2 regions of the Dietzia psychralcaliphila genome follow, and region 1 is predicted to be linked to the other one. Evidence: predicted binding sites of a transcription regulator. Region 1 holds the regulator's gene; the other holds the start of a gene.
The links. Region 1 encodes LexA, which represses DNA repair genes until DNA is damaged. Its sites were predicted from a motif close to CGAACANNTGTTCG; they were not measured.
Positions count from the first base shown of each region.

Region 2: the regulator LexA is predicted to act here: its motif matches at 2,210-2,223, upstream of A6048_RS14920 (HNH endonuclease signature motif containing protein).

Region 1 is NZ_CP015453.1:1,982,540-1,987,066, reverse strand. It holds gene hflX (GTPase HflX) at 1-1,385, shown strand, start outside; gene lexA (transcriptional repressor LexA) at 1,425-2,093, opposite strand; gene A6048_RS09075 (hypothetical protein) at 2,323-2,685, shown strand; gene nrdR (transcriptional regulator NrdR) at 2,800-3,255, shown strand; gene hrpA (ATP-dependent RNA helicase HrpA) at 3,314-4,527, opposite strand, start outside.
Region 2 is NZ_CP015453.1:3,223,989-3,228,515, reverse strand. It holds gene egtB (ergothioneine biosynthesis protein EgtB) at 1-980, shown strand, start outside; gene A6048_RS14925 (L-histidine N(alpha)-methyltransferase) at 1,040-2,077, shown strand; gene A6048_RS14920 (HNH endonuclease signature motif containing protein) at 2,236-3,516, shown strand; gene pta (phosphate acetyltransferase) at 3,701-4,527, shown strand, end outside.

The DNA of each region.
Region 1 (4,527 bases):
TCCAGCTCGAGGAGCGCTCCTCGCTGCGCCGCGTCGCCGGATTGTCGACCGAGCTCCAGGACGTCAACGACGCCGAGTACCGCCAACTCCGGCTGGAGCGGGTCGTCCTCGTAGGGGTCTGGACCGAGGGATCCGCAGCACAGGCAGAGGCCGCGATGGCCGAATTGGCCCAGCTCGCCGAGACGGCCGGCTCGGAGGTGTGCGATGCGCTGATCCAGCGCCGCGACAAGCCCGACGCCGCCACCTACATCGGCTCGGGCAAGGCCAAGACGCTGAAGGACGTGATCGACGCGACCGGCGCCGACACGGTGATTTGTGACGGTGAGCTCACTCCCGGTCAGCTGATCGCCCTGGAGAAGGTCGTCAACGTCAAGGTCATCGACCGCACCGCGTTGATCCTCGACATCTTCGCCCAACACGCGACCAGCCGTGAGGGCAAGGCCCAGGTCTCCCTGGCGCAGATGGAGTACATGTTGCCGCGCCTACGCGGCTGGGGCGAGGCACTCTCCAGGCAGGCGGGTGGCCGGGCGGGCAGCAACGGGGGCGTCGGTCTCCGCGGTCCCGGTGAGACGAAGATCGAGACGGATCGCCGCCGTATCCGGGAGCGCACGGCCAGGCTGCGTCGGGAGATCAAGGGCATGAAGCAGGCCCGGGACACCAAGCGGCACCGCCGGCGCGCCACCCCGGTGCCCTCGATCGCTATCGCCGGGTACACGAACGCCGGCAAGTCCAGTCTGCTCAACCGCCTCACCGGTGCCGGCGTTCTGGTCCAGAACGCGCTGTTCGCCACCCTCGACCCCACCACCCGGCGGGCCGAGCTCCCGGACGGGCGCACCGTGGTCTTCACCGACACCGTCGGGTTCGTCCGACACCTCCCGACGCAGCTCGTCGAGGCCTTCCGTTCGACGCTGGAGGAGGTCGTCGATTCCGAGCTGCTCCTGCACGTGGTGGACGGGTCGGACGCCTTCCCGCTGCGCCAGATCGAGGCCGTCCGCACCGTCATCAACGATGTCGTCGAGGAACAGAACGCTGAGAGTCCGCGCGAGCTCGTGGTGATCAACAAGATCGATGTGGCGGACCCCGTCGTGCTGACCGAACTACATCACGCCCTCCCGGACGCGGTCTTCGTCTCGGCGGCGACGGGAGAAGGCTTCGACGAGCTCCTCGAACGGATCATGCGGGTTGTCGCCTCCGGGGACACGCAGGTGACGCTCGAGATCCCCTTCACCCGGGGTGACGTGGTCTCCCGTGTGCACGCAGAGGGCGCAGTGGTGGACGAGCAACACACGCAGGACGGCACCCGGATCGTGGTCCGGCTGCCCTCCTCCGTGGCCGGAGAGCTAGGGGAGTACCGCACCGGCAGTTCGCACGACGGTGTCGCCTGACCCTGTCACGAGGTCAGACGACACCGACTCCGCGCGGGGTCAGAGCTTGCGGAAGACGGTGACGACCTTCCCCAGGATCGTCGCGTGCTCCCCGGGAATCGGACTGAACGACGGGTTGTGGGGCAGGAGCCACACCCCGCTCGCGTCCCTGCGGAAGGTCTTGACGGTTGCCTCCCCGTCGATCATCGCCGCCACGATGTCTCCGTTGTCCGCCACGTTCTGCCGACGTACCACCACGTAGTCGCCGTCACAGATGGCGGCGTCGATCATCGACTCACCGACCACTCGGAGCATGAACAGGTCGCCGGAACCCACCAGATCCGACGGGAGTGGGAAGACCTCCTCCACCGCCTGCTCGGCCAGGATCGGCCCGCCGGCCGCGATGCGGCCCAGTACGGGAACGTATACCGGCTCGACCGCCCCACTGGGCCGCGGCTCCTCCTGAGCAGGTGCGCGCCGTCCCCGGGACCGCTGCCCCGGGACGCCGTGGACGTCGACAGCCCGCGGCTTGTGAGGATCCCGGGTCAGGAAGCCCTTCTTCTCCAGTGTCCGCAACTGGTGTGCGACAGAGGAGGTCGACTGCAGACCGACGGCGTCACCGATCTCGCGGATGCTCGGGGGGTAGCCCCGGTCCTTGACCGTGTCGTGGATATGCAACAGAACGCTCTTCTGACGAGGCGTCAGGGCCTCGAAGTCGGGCTTGGGCATGTGTGGGTCCCTTCGGCGAATGGGTGTTCGACGTCTCTATCTGTGTACACCCTACTTCCCGCGGACCGTCCGCGCCACACAGGTGTTCGAAGAAATATCCTCTGGAATGTCGACTCTGTCGGACCCGCGTGATACAACTCTAGTCAGGTTCGAGTTCGAACAGATGTGCACACAAATGCACACGGGCGTGCGAACGAACTTCGCACACCATATCGAGTTGGGAGTTTTCATGTCCGTTCTGGAGATGCAGTCACAGGCGCGTCCGTCGATGCACTGGACGGAGGTCTGCGCGACCGACCACGACCGGCCCGCCGCGTCCGGGCTGCGGTCCCGCCGCGACACGCACATCCGTCACACCACGCGGACCCTCGACCGTGGACGTCAGCTGTCCACACGATCGGTGGCACCCGGTCGTCGGGTGCTCGTCCGACCCGCGTCGGCGGACCAGGTCAGAGCCTGCGGCGGCGAAGTGCGGACGAATGCGCCGGTGGTCGACGACGTCCCCACGTGGGCTCTGTTGGTCTGCGGAATCGTGTTCGGGGTCCTGATGCTGCTGGCGCTGGCACTCCTGGGCGGGCCCGCCTACGCGTGACCTATGGCATCGCCTTCTAGAATGATCCCGGGACGGCGACCCGTCGCCCCCGTACCGCTGTCGGCTACTGCCGGCGGACACGTGCGGAGCCGGTCGACGAATGGCGAAGCTGGAATGTACTGCCCCATATGTCACCACGAGGACTCCCGGGTGATCGACTCGCGGTCGGTCGACGAAGGGCAGGCGATCAGACGTCGACGCGAGTGCCCTGAATGCGGACACCGGTTCACGACCCTCGAGACTCCGTTGTTGACCGTGCTCAAGCGCAGCGGCGTCACCGAGAGCTTCAGCCGCGACAAGGTGGTTCGCGGCGTCAGACGCGCGTGCCAGGGTCGGGCGGTGGAGGAAGACGCTCTCCGGCGTCTGGCACAACAGGTCGAGGACGCCGTCAGGGCGGGCGGGGCGTCAGAGGTTCCCGCGCACGAAATCGGTCTCGCGATCCTGGGCCCGCTCCAGGATCTCGACGAGGTCGCCTACCTGCGCTTCGCGTCCGTCTACAAGCAATTCAGTTCGGCCGCGGATTTCGAGAGCGAGATCATCGCCCTCCGTGAGCGGCACGCCACGCACTAGCGCGCCTACCGGCGGAGGCTCAGCGCTCCGCCTGACAGCGAATGCGCTGTGTGTGGGTTCACCGCCCGTTGCGTCGCGACAGCGCCGCGGCGACGGCCTTCTCGATCCGCTCGGCGGATACCGGACGAGCGGTTCCCAGCGATTGCGCGAAGAGTCCGACCCGGTACTCCGCCAGCAGCCACCGCAGATCCCGAGAGGTCCGCGCCCCACCCGGTCGTCTGCGTAGCGCTGCCGTCGCTTCCGCGACCGTTGCCTCGGACGTCTCCAGTCGGGCTGTGAGATCCCTGTACCTCGACGGTGACTTCTCCGCCATGTCCAGCCTGAGATCGATCGCCCTCACATGTCGCTCGAGTTGGGGCAGCAATTCCGCCGGATGACGCGCGAGGAACCCCTTGCCGACGAGGAAGTCCAGAGCAGGTCTGATGTCGTCTGCGATCTCCCGGGGCACCTGCGCCAGACGGGCTGAGACCGACTGGGCGGCCACCAACGCCGGCAGGGCGGCGGAGATGGCGGCGGTCACGGCGGCCGGAGCCTCGGACTCGGCTGTCGCACGCAGCTGGGCGAAGTCGTCCACCGTGAGCACGGGGGCTCCCTTGCGTTGAGCGAGCATCCGCCCGCACACGGCCAACGATGCATCCGACACCAGGCCGTCGGCACCTCCATGGGGATACTGGGTGAGCGCGAGGCGCTGTTCGACCGGACGGCCCCGGACTATCGAGGTCGCCGAGACCAGGCCGCCGGAGATCATGGTCAGCACGGCTGTGGTCTGTGCGGCCCGTCGCTCCTCCTCTGTCGCGCAGGCGATCCGGTGTATGCCGTCGGCCCGCACCTGCAGGGCCGGGTAGACCGTGACCTCCACCCCGTCGACCGTTCCGGTGATCGAGGGTGCCAGATCCCCGATCGTGGCGGAGGTCCACGCCCGATACGGACCGTCATCGGGGACGAGCCGGGAGTTGAGAGTGGCCCGGACCTTGTCCACCAGGCGGGTGCGCAGTGCACCCAGATCCGTTCCGGACGCCACCACCTCGTCACCGTCGACAACCTCGAAGCGCATCCGCAGATGGTCGGGGAGTCGCTCCGGGTGAAACTCGCGTGGTTCCACGGTCGTCCCGATCCGCGCCGAGAGAGCCGCGGCGAGCGCCACCGGCAGAGGTGCCGAACGTGGGGTGAGATCACCGGCCACGAGGGCGGCGTACTCGGCAGGCGGGGAACACAGACGTCGCAGGTACTTGGGCAGTGTCCGGAGCATCTCGGTGTAGAGCTCTTCACGGA
Region 2 (4,527 bases), 1.2 Mb from region 1:
GGGTCGACGAGCGTGGGCTGGAACTGCTCGAGCTGGGCTGCCACCACGAACAGCAGCACCAGGAGCTGATGCTCATAGACGCCAAGCACCTGTTCGCCCACAATCCGACAGACCCGGTCTACGTGGACCGGCCCGCGGACCCGGTGGCCGCGGTGCGGGGGGAGACGGACTGGATCGTCGTCGTCGAGGGGGTCGCGCAGGTCGGCGCCGCGGACCCCGCCCACCGTGCGGGGTTCACCCGTGACGGCGGCTCCCGCGACGGAGTCTCTCGCGACGGCGTCTCCTACGACGGCTTCTCTTACGACAACGAACGCCCGCGTCACCGCGTGTGGATCCCCGGCGGTGAGGTGGCCACCCGCCAGGTCACGGTGGCCGACTGGAAGCAGTTCATGGCCGACGGCGGGTACACCCGCCCAGAATTGTGGCTCTCCGACGGGTGGGCCGCCGTGCAGACCGAGGGCTGGGACGCGCCCGGGTACTGGCGGCGCGAGGGCCATGACGTCGGTAGCGCCTCGGGCGGCGCGTCCGCCGCCGCCGCCGTCGAGTGGACCACCTTCACCCTCTCGGGCCGGCGGCCGGTCGTGGACGCCGAACCCGTCTGTCACGTCTCCTTCTACGAGGCCGACGCCTACGCCCGCTGGGCCGGCGCGCGCCTGCCCACGGAGTTCGAGTGGGAGGTCGCCACCACCGGTTGGGAGGCGCGCGACGAACTCGACCCCGACCGCTGCCACCCGCGCGCTGCCGCCGAGAGGGCGATCGGCGGCGTCTGGGAATGGACCGCCAGCGCCTACCTGCCGTATCCCGGGTTCGTCACCGAGGAGGGGGCCGCCGGTGAGTACAACGGCAAGTTCATGTCCGACCAGCACGTCCTGCGCGGCGGCAGCGCCCTCACACCGGCGGGCCACACGCGGCCCACCTACCGCAACTTCTTCCCCGCCTCGTCGCGGTGGGCGGCCACGGGAGTGAGGCTCGCCCGATGACCGGCTCCGAGAATCCGACGACGACGGCAGCGACGACGACCACAACCACGACAACGACGATGACGACAACGCCGCCGGACACCGACCCCGACACCGCCGCGTTGGAGTCGGACCTGCGCGAGGGGTTCTTCTCCGACCCGCCGACCGTGCCGCCGCGCTGGTTCTACGACGAGAAGGGCAGCCTGCTCTTCGACCAGATCACCAGGGTGGCCGAGTACTACCCGACCCGGGCGGAGGCCGAGATCCTGCGGGCCCGCGCCGTCGACATCGTGGGCGCCTCGTCGACGGTGGTCGAGCTCGGGGCGGGGACCTGCGAGAAGACGCGGGTGCTGCTCGACGTGCTGGCGGCCGGGCGCGCGGCGGGGACACAGGGAACGCCGGAGGCGCCGGGAGCGGAGGCGCCGGGCGAGACGGGGCAGGGTGAGGCGGGGCCGGGCGAGGCGCGGTTCGTGCCCGTGGACATCAGTACCGAGATGCTCTTCGAGTCCGCCCGCGCGCTCGCTCAGGAGTATCCGGGCGTGCGGATCGACCCGGTCATCGGCGACCTCACCGCTCTGGACGGTCCACTACCGGGTGAGCCGGGCGGGCGGCTGGTGCTGTTCCTCGGTGGCACCGTCGGCAATTTCAGCGAGTCGCAGCGCGCCGGGTTCTTCTCCATGCTGCGCGGAATCATGGACCCGGGGGACCGGCTGGTGCTGGGATTCGACCTGGTCAAGAGTCCTGAGCGGCTGGTGGCCGCATACGACGACGCCGCCGGCGTGACCACCGAGTTCGACCTCAACATGCTCGACGTGATCGCCCGGACCGTCGAGTGTGCGGGACTCGACCGCCGCGACTTCCGGCACGAGGCCGTATGGAACGCCGGGGAGAGCCGGGTCGAGATGTGGTTGCGCGCGGTGCGCGACGTGCGGATCGACTTCCCGACCCTGGGGCGCGTGCGGACCCTTGCCGCAGGTGAGGGGATCCGTACCGAGATCGCCCGGAAGTTTGAGCCCCACGCCCTCGTCGACGAGCTCGCGGGGCACGGCTTCGGCGGACAGGCGGTCTGGACCGATGCGGCCGGAGATTTCGGGCTGGCCCTCGTCGTCGTCGACTAGGCGTGTCGCCCCGCCCGTCTCCCGCGGGCTCCCGCAGTATCCCCTGGGTTCTGACCCGGCGGCTTCTCGTCGGCACCGACCGTCTCCCGCGGATTCTGAACCGGCTGTCCCGCGTCGACGCCCGTTCGGTGTCGTACATGTGTTCTATAATTCGAGCCATGGAACAGGGAGTGTGGGACGCGTCGGAGCAGGGGTCGGAGACGGCCCCACTGGCTGACGTTCTCGCGTTTCTCGAGGCCTCCGTGGAGACACTGTGCGAGGTCGACTGGTCGGACCATGACGCGGACGAGCTGGTCGACGCCGTGGGGCGTGCCGAGATCGTGGCCCGCCGGCTGGAGGCCGCCGGATCGCGCGCCACGGCCGAACTGGCTGGCTTGCACCGGCAGAAGGGTCGTTCCGCCGGGGGAGTCGCCACGATGCTGGCGGAGAAGTTGGGCCTGGCCAGAGGCGTGGTGCACGGGCGGATCGAGGCGGGCGGAAGGCGGGCCACCCCTGCCGGGCGGGCGGCGGCGGTCGGGGAGATCACCGCCGAGCACGAGCGGATCATCGCCAAGGCGGTCTCCGGGCTGCCCGGGACGATAGGCGGGACGGCCAAGGCCCGATTCGCAGAGGCGCTCACGGAGTTCGCGCGCGCGGTCGCCCCGGCGGAGTTGCGGGCGGAAGCCGCCCGTCGGGTGGCCGCACTGTGTCCCGACCGTGGGCAGGGCCGTGAGGAGCACCAGGAGCGGCAGCGTTCGGCCCGACTCGGCGCGGTTCGGCCCGACGGCACGAGCACCCTGACCATGACGCTGACGCCACGCGCCCGGGCGCTGGTCGAGCGCGCGCTGTGCGACTTCGGCGGACCCGGCGGTGCCGTGCCGTGTGAACCCGGGTCGGACGAGCGCGCCCCGGAGCAGCGGGCGCACGACGCGCTCGTGCACCAATGGGCCCTCGGTTCGACCGTCGACCCCGCCCGGCCCAAGGGAATCGCCTCCATCGTGGTGCGCGTGACGCCGGAGCAACTCGAGGAGCCCGACGCTCTCGTGGAGACCGACTCAGGCACGCAGCTCAGCGTCCGCCAGGCCGTCTCGATGGCCGGGTCGATGCCGTGGTTCGTCTCGATGCTGCGCGGCGGCCGCGAAGAACTGCACCGGATAGACGTCGACGCCCACCCCGAGCGGCGCCTGGCCTCCGCCATCCAGCGCCTGGTCCTCTACGCCGCGCACGGCGGGTGCACCTTCCCGGGATGCACCGCACCGGCCAGGAGGAGCCAGTTCCACCACGTTGAGGAATGGTCCCGAGGCGGACCCACGACAGTCGGAAACGGCGCGTTGGGGTGTCCCGTGCACCACGCCTTCGTCGGCGACGGGCCGTCGGCGTGGAAGACCGTCGCGAATCCGGACTCGCCGGGTCGCTGTACATGGTTGCCACCCGGAGTCGACAGGCTCTCCGATGTCTGACCCGAGACCTCCCATGAGCTCGGCAGCGCCGGTGCGTGCCGGTTCGCGTCAGGCGGGTGATGGGTCCCCACGGGGTGTACGAGGTGTGCCGGACGGTTCGCGCTGTCACAATGCCCACGTGCCCGATTCCCCCGTTTCCGAGACTCTCCCGCCCGAGTCCGCCGCACCCACGATTCCGTCCCCTGTGACCGGCGTGCCCCTCTCGTCGTCCGCGGTCTACGTCGCGGCTCCCGAGGGCGACACCGGGAAGTCGACCGTCGCACTCGGCCTCCTACGCATCCTCGCCGGAACCGTGCAGAGAGTGGGAGTGTTCCGCCCGGTCACCGTCGCGCCACGCCTCGTCGACACCGGCTCCGGCACCGATACCGGCTCTGGCGCCGGCAGCGACACGGGCTCCGGCCCAGGCTCAGGCTCCGACACCGACTCGGGCTCCGCCACCGAGCCCGCTCGTGACCGCATCGTGGAGATGCTGCTCCAGCACACCACCGTCGACCTCGACTACGAGGACTGCATCGGCGTGACCAACGACCGGGTGCACGAGGACCGCGACTCCGCGCTGGCGGAGATCGTGGACAGGTATCACGTGGTGGCCGGGCAGTGCGACGTGGTGGTGATCCTCGGGACCGACTACACGGGCGTGCCCAGCCCCACCGAGTTCGACTTCAACGCCACCCTCGCCGTCAACCTCGGGGCACCAGTCCTCCTGGTGATCCGTGGCGCCGACCGCACGCCCGGGGAGATCGGCACCAACGCCCGGCTGACGCTGGAAGAGCTGCGTGTGGAGCACGCGCACCCGGTGGGGATCGTGGTCAACCGGTGCGACCCCGAAGCGCTCGAGGCCATCCAGTCCGAGCTCGCGCCCCTGGACCTGCCCGCCTGGACGCTGCCCAGCCAGGCTCTTCTCACCGCGCCGACGATGGGCGAGTTGGTGGAGGCCGTGGACGGCACCCTCTACTCCGGAGACCCTGCCCTACTGGACCGGGAGGTCATGGCCCTGATGGTGGGCGGGAT